Regions from separate parts of the Janthinobacterium algoris genome, predicted to be linked through region 2. Evidence: predicted binding sites of a transcription regulator. Region 2 holds the regulator's gene; each other region holds the start of a gene.
The links. Region 2 encodes LexA, which represses DNA repair genes until DNA is damaged. Its sites were predicted from a motif close to ACTGTATNNNNATACAGT; they were not measured.
Positions count from the first base shown of each region.

Region 1 (3,466 bases), on a different contig from region 2:
GTGCCACGCGCAGCATGGGCAAGTTCAGTTGCTGGCACAGCAGATGGCCGTAGATGCGCGCCTGCGCCCAGTGCAGCTGGCGGTGGTTGGCGGGCATGGCGTCCAGTTCGCCCCGGTACGTCTTGATTTCTTCCAACTGGCGGCGTGCCGGGTCGTAGCCATCGGCGCGGCCCCGCACATGCAGAGGGCCGAAGTCGCCGCTTAAGCTGATTTCGCGCTGGTAATCGTCGTCGCGCCGGCTAGTGACGGTAGCGTGGCCGGCCATGCCTTCCTGCGCCGTGGGCGAGGGGGTAAAGCGCAAGTCCAGGTCGCCCACCTTGGCGGTGAATTCGCACAGGGCGCGCACGGCGATCGTGTAACTTTTGCGGTTCATGCGAGCACCTGCCATTGCAGGTAGCACACGCTGACGGGCATGGCGTGCTCGGCGCAATACGCGATCCAGCGCAGCTGGTTGTCTTGCAGGCGGTCACCCGGACCCTTGACTTCGATCATGCGGTAGCGCTGTTCTGCCGGCCAGAACTGGATCAGGTCGGGCAAGCCGCTACGGTTGCTTTTGATGTCGAGCAAGATGCGCTCGAACGCCTTTTTCAGGTGGGCAGCCGGGATGCAAGCCAGGGCCAGGTCCAGCAAGCCGCCGTTCAGTACCTCCCAGCTGACGAAAGGCGAGACGATGCCGTGCTTGGCGGCTTGCGTGGCGCGGATGGCGGCTTGATAGCTGCCGTCGTCCAGTTGCGCCAGGCAGCTGGCAAAGTCCAGGCTGCGGCGCTGGTAAAAATCGGCGCTGTGCAAGTCGGCCGGGCCACGGTGGAATGGGTGGAAGAAGGCGCCCGGCATGGCCTTGAAGATGGCAGGCCAGCACAGCAGGCCGAACAGCGAGTTGATCAGGGTGTTTTCCACGTAATACACGGGCGCGTCGTCCTGCATCAGGTGTTGCTGCACCACCCCTTCCACATAGCACGCTTGCGCCGGATACGGCAACAGCAAGTCGATGCGCTCCACGGCGGCGACCGCGCTGGCCGCCTGTTTTGCGTGGCCCAGCTTGCGCCGCAAACGGGGCGCCATGCGCAGCAGCAATTGCTGTTCCGCTTCGCTTTCCGGCGCGGCCAGGGCGATCATCAGGCGTTCGTAGGCCGCTTGCGGCTGTTCATCTTTTTCCAGCACGCGGATGGCGCGGCCCCGGGCGCCCGGATAGCGGCAATCGGCGTAGGCGCGGTAGGCGGCCGGCCAGTCCTGGCATTTCTCCAGGTGCTGGGCGATCTGGAAGCGGAGTTTTTCTCGCCGGCTGGCCAGCCAGGTATTGTCCTGGGATAAGGGTAGCGCCGCCAGTTCTAGCAGCACTTCGTCGGCCGGCGCGCTGTCGTTGTAGCGTTCGCGGCACTGGTGCAGCACTTCATAGTGCTCGATATCCTGGCGCGTGCGAAAGCCGCGCGATAGCGGCGAGAATTCCACTTTTTCATACTGGTACACACCGAGGTCGGACAGCACGAATTCCGACCAGTCCTGGTGATAGTTGCCAAAGTAAATCAGGCGCAGCCGGTCGCACAGGGGCTGCAGACCGATGCGGTACAGCACGTCGGTACCGGCCGGATGCCATGCGGAGAATGGTTTCTCGTCCGCATGCAGTTCGCGCAAGGCGTCCAGCTGCTCGGCCTTGCGCGCCGCCTTCAGGGGCGCGGCGAGGCTGAAGGCTTGGACGATTTCCCCTTTCAGCAGTTGCTCGAACAGTGTATCGAGCGAGATGGCAGGATCGGCTACCACCCAGCCCGTGGCCAGCAAGGGCAGGGCGGCCGCGCGCGTGTCGCCGATTTCCGGGTAATTGAGCTTGCTGGCGCGAAACAGGCAGCCCTTGCGCATGACGAGGCGCACGAACAGCGCGCGCGACGGCTGCGGCAGCGCGCCGAATGCGGCAATGAACTGTGTTTCTTCAGCACTCAGCAGATCGGCGTAACGTACGCTGATCCAGCTCAGCACATCCTGGAAATTATCCAGATAGTACAGGGTATTTTCCAGGACTCTCAGCATGGTGGGGCAATAGGGCAATAGGGCGGGCAAGATGCAAGATGATCGATTTTACTGTGTTTATATACAGTTTAAACCTTCAGCCGCCGCTTGCCCAGCGAATTATGTTCAGCCAGCCGTGCTGTAGGCAAAACTGCTGTCGAACTTTTCGTAGGGAATCATTGCCTCGCGCAGGCTGGCCAGTTCGATATCTGTCAGCAAGCCCCGATGCGCCTCTTTTCTTCCTTTGGGCAGCACGCCCTCGTAATCGATGATGTCCCTGTTCAGCAACGCGGACAGGACCTGCGCCTGTTCCGGCGTCAGGTAGCGCGCATGCGTGCCCAGGGTTTTTGCCAGTTGGTCCTTGAAGTCCTCGTCGCCGACCTCGTTATACGTATCCTGCTCCGCCATGCTGGTCAACAACATGTGAAACAGGAAGTCTTGCAGGTTTTTCGCCAGGTATTGGGCTTCGTTCTGGTCGTGCCACAGCAGCACGATGGGCATCTCGCCGTCCTGCAGGCTTGATGTAAAAAAACAGTAGTGGTCACCGGCGCCTGTTTGCGCAAATGGGATGAACTGGAAGGCGGGATCGATTTTCCGATAGTCGTCCGCGTCCAGCAGCGTATCCACGGCGTCGGCAACGGCCTCGATATTGAGCAATTCGAAATCGTCCGCGTGCAGCAGCAGGGTCGGCCGGTCCGTCAATGTGGGATAGACCAGCTTGTACCAATCGGGGCCATATTCACCCATGTCGAGCATGCCGTCGCGCTCCAACTGACGATACAGTGCAGGATAGGTGAAGTCATATTGGTGTTCAATTTCTGACAGTGTCATGTTTGCCCTGTTAAACGTGAGTCATAGACAAATGATAGCCGAGGCGATGGCGCGCACGGTTAGCGTCATGGCGGCAACGCCTGGCATAATTAATAAACATTTTAGTTTACTAATTTGACATGGTCAGGTAGTCTTGCCAGACAATATCCATTGAGTCCGCATGAAAAACATCCTGTTAATTTCCGCCGCTTGCCTGCTGGCGCTGCTGTCGACCATCGGCGCCTCCCTGCCATATCCGATCCTGCCGCCCCTGTTTGCGGCCGAGGCGCCGAACGCCTTCAATAATTTCCTGGGCTTGCCGTCGAAACTGCTGTTCGGCCTGGCGCTGACCATCAATCCGCTGGGCTTGCTGATCGGCTCGGCCGTGCTGGGGCCGCTGTCGGACCGCTATGGCCGCCGTCCCTTGCTGATGCGCACGGCCGTGGGTGCGGCCATCGGCCACGCCATCACGGCCTGGGCGCTGGTGATCCAGTCCTATCCGTTGTTCATCGTGGCCCGTTTCATCACGGGTTTGCTGGAAGGTAACGGCGCCGTGGCGCGCGCCATGCTGGCCGACCAGTTGACGGGACCGCTGCGCCTGCGCGCCATGTCGTGGCTGAATGGCGCCTTTTACCTGGGCTGGCTGGTGGGGCCC
Region 1 is NZ_JBNYXZ010000015.1:115,749-119,214, reverse strand. It holds gene ACQ4W7_RS21235 (ATP-dependent DNA helicase) at 1-373, opposite strand, end outside; gene ACQ4W7_RS21230 (VRR-NUC domain-containing protein) at 370-2,022, opposite strand; gene ACQ4W7_RS21225 (SMI1/KNR4 family protein) at 2,128-2,832, opposite strand; gene ACQ4W7_RS21220 (MFS transporter) at 2,993-3,466, shown strand, end outside.
Region 1: a site for LexA is predicted at 2,073-2,090, ahead of ACQ4W7_RS21230 (VRR-NUC domain-containing protein). Genes of this name have one in related genera too.

Region 2 (3,466 bases):
TGCCGACGTCAATCCGGCACTGACGAATTTCGAGGCCTCGTGCTTCGATGGCGTGTACGTGACGGGCGACGTGTCGCAGGAATACCTGGACCGCCTGGAATATGCGCGCCACCATCCGAAGGCGGCAGCGCCCGAAGATACGCCGCGTTCCCAGCTGAACCTGAACCTGGCGACAACGGAAGCATAAGTAAGCTGCCCGGCCGATGCCGGGCTTTTTTTTCTTTGCGATCATGAACGATAAAAAAAACTACGGCTTTACCACCACCATCCTGCATAATGACCGCCGCAAGGGCATCGAGCATGGCTCCCTGCACAAGCCCGTGCACAATTCCGTCGCTTTTGGCTATGGCGATGCGCGCCAGCTCGCTTCCGTATTCCAGGGCAAGGAGCCGGGTTTTCGCTATGGCCGCCAGGGCAACCCGACGGTTTCGGCGCTGGAAGACAAGGTCAACAAGATGGAAGACGGCGTGGCGACCTTGTGCTTCGCCACCGGCATGGGCGCCATCGGCGCCGTGGTGCAATCCTTGCTGCGCGCGGGCGACCATGTGGTGTCGTCGGCCTTTTTGTTTGGCAATACCAACAGCCTGTGGCAAACGGTGACGGGGCAGGGCATCGGCGTGTCGTTTGTCGATGCCACCGATGTGGCCAACGTGGCCGCCGCCATCACGCCGGCCACGCGCATCGTGTTCGTGGAAACCATCGCCAATCCGCGCACGCAGATCGCCGACCTGGCGAAGATTGGCGCGCTGTGCAAGGAACGTGGCATCTTGTATATCGTCGACAATACGATGACGACGCCGTACCTGTTCCGCCCGAAAGCGGTGGGCGCGGGGCTGGTGGTCAATGCGTTGACGAAATCCATCGGCGGCCACGGCAATGCGTTGGGAGGCAGCTTGACGGACACGGGCGTGTTCGACTGGACGCGGTACCCGAATATCTTTGAAAACTACAAGAAGGCGGCGCCCGCGCAGTGGGGCATCGCGCAAATCCGCGCTAAGGCCTTGCGCGACTTCGGCGCTTCGCTGGGACCGGAAGCGGCGCACCATATCGCCGTCGGCGCGGAAACCATGGCCTTGCGCATGGACCGCACCTGCTCGAACGCCCTGGCGCTGGCCACCATGCTGGCCGCCGACCCGCGCGTGGCTGCCGTGCATTACCCGGGCTTGGCGTCGCACCCGCAGCACGCGCTGGCGACGGACTTGTTTCGCAGCTATGGTTCCCTGTTCAGCTTTGAGCTGACAGACGGCATTGACTGCTTCGATTTCCTGAACCGCCTGAACCTGGCCATTCCAGCGAGCAACCTCGGCGACACGCGCACCCTGGTCATTCCCGTCGCCCACACGATCTTTTACGAGATGGGCGCAGAGCGGCGCGCCAGCATGGGCATCGCCGAGTCGCTGATCCGCGTGTCGGTGGGTATCGAGGATGAGGCGGATTTGCTCGAGGATTTCCGTAGTGCCCTGGACGCATAAAACGCCTGGGCAATAAAAAAGGGCCGCCACAGTCATGCTGTTGCGGCCCTTTTTAGCTTGTGCGTTTAATGCCAGCTGCGCATCAGTCCTACCGCTAAACCTTCCAGTGCGAATTCATCTTCCGGCGACACGGTAATGACCTTGAAGTCGGGGTTTTCCGGCAGCAGTTCGATGACGGAACCCGTTTTCTTGTAGCGCTTGACGGTGACTTCGTCGCCGATGCGGGCGACGACGATCTGGCCATTCTTGGCGCTGTCGACTTTCTTGACGGCCAATAAATCGCCATCCATGATGCCGGCGTCGCGCATGGACCAGCCGCGCACCTTCAGCAGGAAGTCGGGCTTGGCCGAAAACAGGGCCGGGTCCACGTTGTAGCTCGCTTCCAGGTTTTCCTGTGCCAGGATGGGCGAGCCGGCAGCCACGCGGCCGATCAGCGGCAGCGACAACAGCAGTGCTGCCGGCACCTTCGAGGGCAGCATGTCGGCGGACGCATTCGCCGCCGTACCGATCAGGCGGATGCCGCGCGAGGTACCAGGCGAAATCTCGATGGCGCCCTTGCGGGCCAGGGCTTGCAAATGCTCTTCGGCCGCATTGGCCGATTTGAAACCCAATTCATTGGCGATTTCAGCACGGGTAGGAGGGAAACCCGTATTTTCAATCGCGTCCTTGATCAGGTTCAGGATTTGTTCTTGTCGTGCTGTCAGCTTGATCATGAGCGGTGGGTGCATACTAAAATGCTGTCTATATGAACAGACTGTATTTTTGTACAGTATCGCCCGAGATGCAAGGGGATTTCTGTTATTTGCGCGAATTTCGTGTGAAATACTGGAATGCACAGGAAAAAGCGTCTGGCCGGCCCCGCGCATGGGCCGCTTGTTGAAGAATGATTGAAACGTTTGCAAAAGGCGGTTATAATCTTCGGCTGACCTTCCCACACCCGTCTTGACGCCGGGGTGGGCGATTATTAATCCGACCTGAAGGAGTTTGCATGCGTCATTATGAAATAGTCTTTATCGTCCATCCGGACCAAAGCGAGCAAGTGCCCGCGATGATCGAACGCTACAAAGCCAGCGTAACCACCCGCGGCGGTTCGGTTCACCGCGTGGAAGATTGGGGCCGCCGTCAAATGGCTTACTCGATCCAAAAGCTGCCTAAAGCACACTACATCTGCCTGAACATCGAATGCGACAACGAGACCCTGGTCGAGTTGGAAACAGCATTCAAATTCAATGATGCCGTGTTGCGTCACCTGACCGTTAAAATGAAGAAAGCTGAAACAGCTCCTTCGCCGATGATGAAATCGGTACAACGCGAAGACGCGGCCAAAAGCCACCGCACCGAAGCACCAGCAGCCGCTCCAGTAGCCGCAGCAGCTTAATTCTTGACCAGGATCGTGCGCTGAACCAGCTACAAGTCACCGCCATCATTGCCGAGCGCGAAATATTGCGCTATACCCCGGCAGGGCTGCCGATTGTGAATGCAGTATTGCAGCACAGTTCGCAGCAGATGGAAGCAGGGATTGCCCGTTTGACCGAGTTTGATGTTGCCGCGCTAGCCGCTGGCGAAATTTCAGGCCGGTTCAGCCAGGCAAGCTTGGGCGGGGTCTATCAGTTCACGGGTTTCCTGGCCAGGAAGAGCCGCAACAGCAAGAGTTTGGTGTTTCACATCATTGATTTTAGTGCAGTCACTTTGACTAGCGCATTTTAGATACAGGAGCCTGATATGGCATTCGGTAAAAAGTTCGACAAAAATAAGCTCAAGCTTAAAGAAAAACGCAAACAGCAAAATCCGTTGTTCAAACGCAAGAAGTTCTGCCGCTTCACCGCAGCTCACGTTGAGCAAGTCGACTACAAAGACGTCGACACGCTGAAAGACTTCGTCCAAGAAAACGGCAAGATCATGCCAGCACGCCTGACCGGTACCAAAGCGCACTACCAGCGCCAAGTTGACACCGCAATCAAGCGCGCTCGCTTCCTCGCGCTGCTGCCATACAC
Region 2 is NZ_JBNYXZ010000001.1:530,620-534,085, forward strand. It holds gene purF (amidophosphoribosyltransferase) at 1-187, shown strand, start outside; gene ACQ4W7_RS02425 (cystathionine gamma-synthase family protein) at 231-1,472, shown strand; gene lexA (transcriptional repressor LexA) at 1,538-2,185, opposite strand; gene rpsF (30S ribosomal protein S6) at 2,461-2,850, shown strand; gene priB (primosomal replication protein N) at 2,871-3,179, shown strand; gene rpsR (30S ribosomal protein S18) at 3,195-3,466, shown strand, end outside.

Region 3 (3,466 bases), on a different contig from region 2:
CCAGCAGTTGGTTGACCAGGCGCGTGGCCGCTTCCGAACTTTTCGCCAACTGCAGCAGCGAGCGGTGAATCTCGTCGTGGTCGGTCTGGCGCAGGGCCAGCTCGGATTGCATGCGCATGCCGGCCAGCGGCGTTTTCATCTGGTGCGCGGCATCGGCGATGAAGCGTTTCTGCATGTCGATCGATAGAGATAGCCGCGCGAGCATCTCGTTGAGCGAACCGACCAGTGGCGTGATTTCCTCGGGCACCTGGCCCGATTCGATGGGGGAGAGGTCGTCGGGCGGTCGCGCGCGTATGCGCTCCTGCAATTGCGCCAGCGGCGACAGGCCGCGCGCCAGGGCAAACCAGACCAGGGCCAGGATCACGGGCAGGATGATGAATTGCGGCAAGATCACGCCCTTGATGATTTCATTGGCCAGCTGGGCACGCTTTTCCAGCGTCTCGGCCACTTGCACCAGCGCGCGGCCCGGTTCGTCGTCGGTACTGGACGGCATGTCGAGATAGCTGAACGCCACGCGCACGGGCGTGCCGTGGATGGTGTCGTTGCGAAACAGCACCATGCCGCTGCGGTATTTGTCGGGGTCTTGCGGTGGCGGCAAGTCGCGGTCGCCGTCGAGGTATTCGCCGTGCCCGCCCACCACCAGGTAATACAGGGTGTCGACATCGTCGCCGCGCAGGAAGTCGCGGCCCTTGTTACTGCTGTTCTTATCCGGCACGCGGCGCAGCATCGCGCCGTCGGCTTGCTTGACCTGTTGCGTCAGCACGGTCACGCTGTCTTCCAGCGCATGGTCGAACGGTTGATTGGCGATGCCCTTGGCCACCAGATAGGTGATGGCGATGCTCATCGGCCATAGCAGCAGCAAGGGCGCCAGCATCCAGTCGAGGATTTCGCCAAACAGCGAATGCTCGATGGTGTCATCCTGCTCCGTGGTGGGCGGCTCGAACCAGTCGTCGTCGTCCGCCTCGTCCGCTGGCGCTTCGCGCGCCTTCACTTGCTGGCGGGTCCGCTGGCCGGGCTTGCTGACTCGCCCGCTTCGGCGTTCAGGCGCGCCGCTTCCGAGTATTTTTCCAGGCAATAGCCGAGGCCGCGCACGGTGGCGATGCGCACGCCGCCCACCTCGATCTTCTTGCGCAAACGGTGCACATACACTTCGATGGCGTTGTTCGACACTTCTTCGCCCCATTCGCACAGGTGGTCGACCAGCTGTTCTTTCGAGACGAGGCGGCCGGTCCGGCCCAGCAAGATTTCCAGCAAGCCCAGTTCGCGCGCCGACAGGTCGAGCATCTGGTCGTTGATGTAGGCGCTGCGCCCCACCTGGTCGTAGCTGAGGGGGCCGTGTTTGATGACGGTGGCGCCACCGCCGGCGCCGCGGCGCGTCAGGGCACGCACTCTTGCCTCCAGTTCCGACAGGGCGAACGGCTTGGCCATATAATCATCGGCACCCAGGTCGAGGCCATTCACGCGTTGTTCGATGGAATCGGCGGCCGTCAGGATCAGCACCGGCAGCAGCGAGGCGCGCGCGCGCAGGCGGCGCAGCACCTCCAGGCCGGACATCTTTGGCAGGCCCAGGTCGAGAATCAGCAGGTCGAATTCCTGGGTGGACAGGGCCGTGTCGGCCTCCTGGCCGGTCTGGACGTAGTCGATCGCATAACCGGACTGGCGCAGCGAGCGGGTCAGGCCATCGGCCAGCACGCTGTCGTCTTCGGCAAGTAAAATACGCATGGTGCACTTCCTATGCTTGCGGCGGTAGAAGTTTGTATTGTGTTTCATTTTCCGCAAGGTAGCGAGTTTTTGTGAAAAACCAGGCTTGTATTGATCTGTTTCAAAACAAATCCACGTTCCGCTTGCATTGATCACTGTTTTTTTATACAGTACTGTCTGTGTAAAGAATTTAACCCACTGGCGCTATCGCAGGCTGCAGGATTCAAATGGATTCGCAACTGTAGAACGGCTGAAAGAACATATGGACGATAAAAAAGCTGTAGTACCCGCATCGGAAAAAGCCAAGGCGCTCGCCGCCGCACTGGCGCAGATCGAGAAGCAGTTTGGCAAAGGTTCGGTCATGCGCATGGATGCCAGCGCGGTGATCGAAGAAGTGCAAGTCGTGTCGACCGGTTCGCTCGGCCTCGATATCGCGCTGGGCGTGGGCGGCTTGCCGCGCGGCCGCGTGGTGGAAATCTACGGTCCGGAATCGTCGGGTAAAACCACCCTGACCCTGCAAACCATTGCTGAAATGCAAAAACTGGGCGGCACTTGCGCCTTTATCGATGCCGAGCACGCGCTGGACGTCGGTTACGCGCAAAAGCTGGGCGTGAACCTGCACGAATTGCTGATCTCGCAACCGGACACGGGTGAGCAGGCGCTGGAAATCTGCGACGCCCTCGTGCGTTCGGGCAGTGTCGACCTCGTCGTCATCGACTCCGTAGCCGCACTGACGCCACGCGCCGAGATCGAAGGCGACATGGGCGATTCCCTGCCAGGCTTGCAAGCGCGCCTGATGTCGCAAGCCCTGCGCAAACTGACCGGTTCTATCAACCGTACGAATACCCTGGTCATCTTCATCAATCAGATCCGCATGAAAATCGGCGTGATGTTCGGCAGCCCGGAAACCACCACGGGCGGCAATGCGCTGAAATTCTACGCCTCCGTGCGCCTGGATATCCGCCGCACCGGTTCGATCAAGTCTGGCGATGAAGTGATCGGCAACGAAACCAAAGTCAAGGTCGTCAAGAACAAGATCGCGCCACCGTTCAAGGAAGCGCACTTCGACATCCTGTACGGCGCCGGCACCTCGCGCGAAGGCGAAATCCTGGATCTGGGCTCAGATGCCAAGATCGTGGAAAAATCCGGTTCGTGGTACAGCTACAACGGCGAACGCATCGGCCAAGGCAAGGACAACGCCCGTGCCTTCCTGCAAGAGCGTCCGGCGCTGGCCCGCGAGATCGAAAACAAGGTCCGCGCTTCGCTGGGCGTGCGCGAACTGCCACCGCTGGCTGCTGAAAAGCCGGAAAAAGCGGATAAAGCCGCTGACAAGGCTGCCAAGGCTGCGGAAGCCAAGCTCGCCGAGTAAGCAGGCAAATCAGCAGGCTAGTCAGCTGTTGCGGCACGGCCAGTTTCGGCTGGCCTTGCCCGCAGCAGGCTGCGGGCGGTTGCGCCGTGGCTTGCTGCGCAAAAGATCTACAATGAATGCCGCCTCGCGCCCATGCGCCAGGCGGCATTTGTGCTTTTGACGGTGTTTTTGAGCGGTGTCTGGCCGGCGTTTGACGGTATATCGCTTGTGTTGATGTGATGGACGATAGGGTGGAATGATGGCAGCGGTACAACTAAGCCTGAAGGGCAGGGCGCTACGCTTTCTGTCGATGCGCGAACACAGCCGCATGGAATTGCGGCGCAAGTTGCAGCGGCATGCGCAGGAGGACGATGATGTGGAAGCCTTGCTCGACAGCCTGGAGCAGGCCAACTGGCT
Region 3 is NZ_JBNYXZ010000008.1:68,176-71,641, forward strand. It holds gene ACQ4W7_RS13590 (sensor histidine kinase) at 1-991, opposite strand, end outside; gene ACQ4W7_RS13595 (response regulator) at 988-1,722, opposite strand; gene recA (recombinase RecA) at 1,964-3,070, shown strand; gene recX (recombination regulator RecX) at 3,309-3,466, shown strand, end outside.
Region 3: a site for LexA is predicted at 1,856-1,873, ahead of recA (recombinase RecA). Genes of this name have one in related genera too.

Region 4 (3,466 bases), on a different contig from region 2:
CTTGGCCAAGCGCTCCCTCAACAACCGCAACAAATGAGTCTCTTTCCACGCCGGCTCGGCCAACGTAATTTCGACAGGCGTCGGCGGCACCGCAGAACGGCCGCGCTCGTGCTCCAGCTGCAGTCTGAAAGTGATAACGGCCAGCTGGCGTGCAGCAAGCCAGCCTGTGAGCTGCAAGATCAAGGTCGTGACGCCATGCAGCAACGCTTCCGCATGCTCGATTCGATCGAAGGTTTCGATATGCGCGGAGAATTGCGCCGGCACCAATATCCAACGATGCATTTCTTCGATATCACCATACGCACGATCTAGGGCATGCAATAACTGTTTGCTCGTCCGCCGTAGCAGTCCAGTCCGCGGCAACTTCCGCACATCGCTCAGCGTACTAGCGCCAATACCATCGAACCAGGTAAGGAATGGTGCGGCGGATGGAACAAGTGAACAGGGTAACCCGTCGAGACGGAAAGCCAGAGTCGCGGATTGCAGGCACCTTCTACGCGGAGAATGACGTCCACTCTTTACGTGAGCAAGCAGCCAGGCACCTTCCGCCGTCGGCGCCGCACCCAACTGCCCGGTAAATCCGAGGCGACGGATGCTATCGCGTACCCGCCGACACAATGAAAGCGGACCACCAAACAACGCAAGACTCGCACCGACATCAAGCAACAGGCTGAAATCATCGGTAAACGCAACCTCGGGCGTGAACTGCAGCATCGCCATCGCAATGGAATCGAGCGCACGCGATTCCTTTTCTGTATCGCGATCCAAAATGATCGCACCAGGTGCAATAGTCTCCACGCCGCCAGACCGCATGCCAATTCGCACGCCGGCATCGACCGCCTCTGTCGAAGCGACCAACACTTTTCCACCATCCACAACCACATCGAAGCCTGCCTCAGACCAAGACGGGCGGAGCGTTTCGAGCGGTAACAGCGGCAGGTATAAAGTTAACAGCAGGGGCGTTTTCATGATGCACGGGGTGACGGCCAGTAGGCATATCAGCAAGCGGAATAAATAAGGTTTTATCGGAAACAGGACCACGTCGCTTTAGGACCTCAACGTGGACACCGCCCATCGCTGGTCGAACTCCCAGCCGAAGAGACGCAGGCGAGGCTTCACTTGCGCACGCCATCGGACGAATCAGCCAGAACCATGTTTCTCCACCCTGGGCCGCCAAATTCAAGCGCCGAAGGGAATCGGAGCGGATATGGTTCTGCCAAAACACTACGGCACCACAACTACCATTTTTTAGTATTTGTTCCGTCGTCCACAAAGCGTCTCCAGTACTGGGGGCCCGAACCCATATCAATCGGTCAACATCAATGCCCCATATCTTGAACGCAAGCGAATACGGAATATAAGGAGGCTGAACCAACACAATTCTTTGCTTATTCGATAACTTAGCAAGCAATGGCTTAAGCAGCTGCAACTCTCCAATACCCGATTGCTGAACAAGCAACTCAATAAGCGACGAGCGCGGCCAACCAGTACCAGGCAATTCTTCATCCAACAACGAATATCCGGACGAACAACTGACGTCGTGTGACACCGCCAGCTCACTTGCACGCCAGACGTGCGAAATCACCAGGGGATCAGTGACCTCCGCAGAGAATTCAGAGCAAACTTGAGAACAGAGCAAAGCCATGAGAAAACACAATCGTTATTAACATAATACTGTATGGATGTACAGTGTATGCGTGATTGTTTAATTCTGCAAGAGCCGGCTTCAGCCAAAAAACACCGCTGAACAAAAAAACTCCGAAGGCTGCCTTCGCGCGCGGGCATCCCCGCTTGCTTGCGCCCCGACGAAACCCCCGTCGCCACACCCGGCTAACTTAGAAACCCATAAATTCAACATCCTAAAACCCCAACACAAACAGTACGCAACCGGCTACTTGCTGTGACCACCACCAACCCAAATCTCACGATACTGAGGAAATCATCCGTCCTCGGCCTGCTGCCCACTTTCCGGAACTACAGCAGTCTGACCGCCCCCCCCATCAATACGCACAAGCGGAACAAGTTGCAAAAAAGCAACCCCCACTGCAGGTACCTGATGTGTAGCAAACTTAACATCCGCCGGAGCTGCGACGGCGGTCTGTGTACCTGGGGTTTTCAGAGACTGGCGGGCTTGCTCAACGAGTGTTTTATAGGTGGCCACCGTCTGCCGGGTCACGCCGGCGATGCGTCCGATCGCGATCTGGGTGAGACTCTCTCCGCGTTGTAGCAACAACCTGCAGGCGGCACGGATCCTGTCCGCAGTACTCTTCTGCCGTTCGCTGTGGGTGCGTTCTGCAGCCAGGCTTTGGCGTGCCGGAAGCGGCAGGTCCGGGTCAAGCTGCATGATGCCGCGCTTGCACCGGCCGCTGCCCGTGTAATTGCTCCACGTCCAGCGCGCGATCGAGCGAATCGTTGCCCTCAGCGACGATACTGGCAGGTCCTGGGCAAAACCTTGCTGCGTGAATCTATTCAAGTCGTGGGCTTTGGCATCGAGCCAGCGCACGAAACTGTCGTAGTTCCCACTCTGACGCTCGCGGTTGACGATGGCGTATGCGTAGTGACGCAAATACTCGAACAACAGGCAATGGCGAGAGTGTGCAATGTCGTCTACCTTGACTCTCTTGGCCCAAGGGGCAGCCACGGCCAGGTCGACGTAGTCGGCCAGGGCGCCCAGTTCGTACACGGAGTTATGTAGTTCTTCGGTCGACCACCATGGATGTCCTGGCGTCTTGGCCACCGGCCCTGAGTGAAAATTGGGATCTGCGCGCAGCGCTATCGAAAATGCCGCATAGACTGCCTTCATGAAGGCGATAGGCTTGTCGCGCGCGGCCTCGGTCGTGCACACCGGAGTAATCGCATAATAAAGGTGGCTATTGCCGGAGACGCGATTGCGTACGATCAAATTTGGCGCCGGCAGGCCCGCATCTTCCCAGACCATGGAATTTGCATGGTCGAGGTCAAAGATCAGCCAGCTGACAAGGCCTGGCCGATTGATTTGCATGTACGGATAGCGTACCGCGTACTCGCGCGGGCGAGTGCGGGTGGCTGTTTTGTTGTCGCTGCAGCGCGGAATATAGGGCGCCTCTTGCAGCACCCGGTGCAGGGCGGTACCGTGCTTGAAGTATCGAACATCGGGCTCGGCGACGCTATTCACCACTTGCTCCCAGGGGGCGGCAAGACGGTGCCAGCATGTAGCGCAAGCACGGTACAACGCTCAAATTTTTGGGCGAGCAGGTACTCACCTCGGCCATGATTCTTCATGGGAGCTCCAGTTGCCAAGTGACAGGCGTAAAAAATCCCTTGCACTGAGTTGAGCACCGAACTAGAATCACGGCTGAAGAGTACGTGATTCATGTTTTGGCACTGCCAGAGCATTAGCAGAGGCCCGGTTCCCGCCGGGCCTTTTGCTTTTTAGGGCATCAAATTGTTAGCGTTTCAGATTAGCTCGTCATCGCAGTCCTTATAT
Region 4 is NZ_JBNYXZ010000020.1:21,339-24,804, forward strand. It holds gene ACQ4W7_RS24055 (Y-family DNA polymerase) at 1-969, opposite strand, end outside; gene imuA (translesion DNA synthesis-associated protein ImuA) at 896-1,645, opposite strand; gene ACQ4W7_RS24065 (replication initiation protein) at 1,940-3,154, opposite strand.
Region 4: a site for LexA is predicted at 1,674-1,691, ahead of imuA (translesion DNA synthesis-associated protein ImuA). Genes of this name have one in related genera too.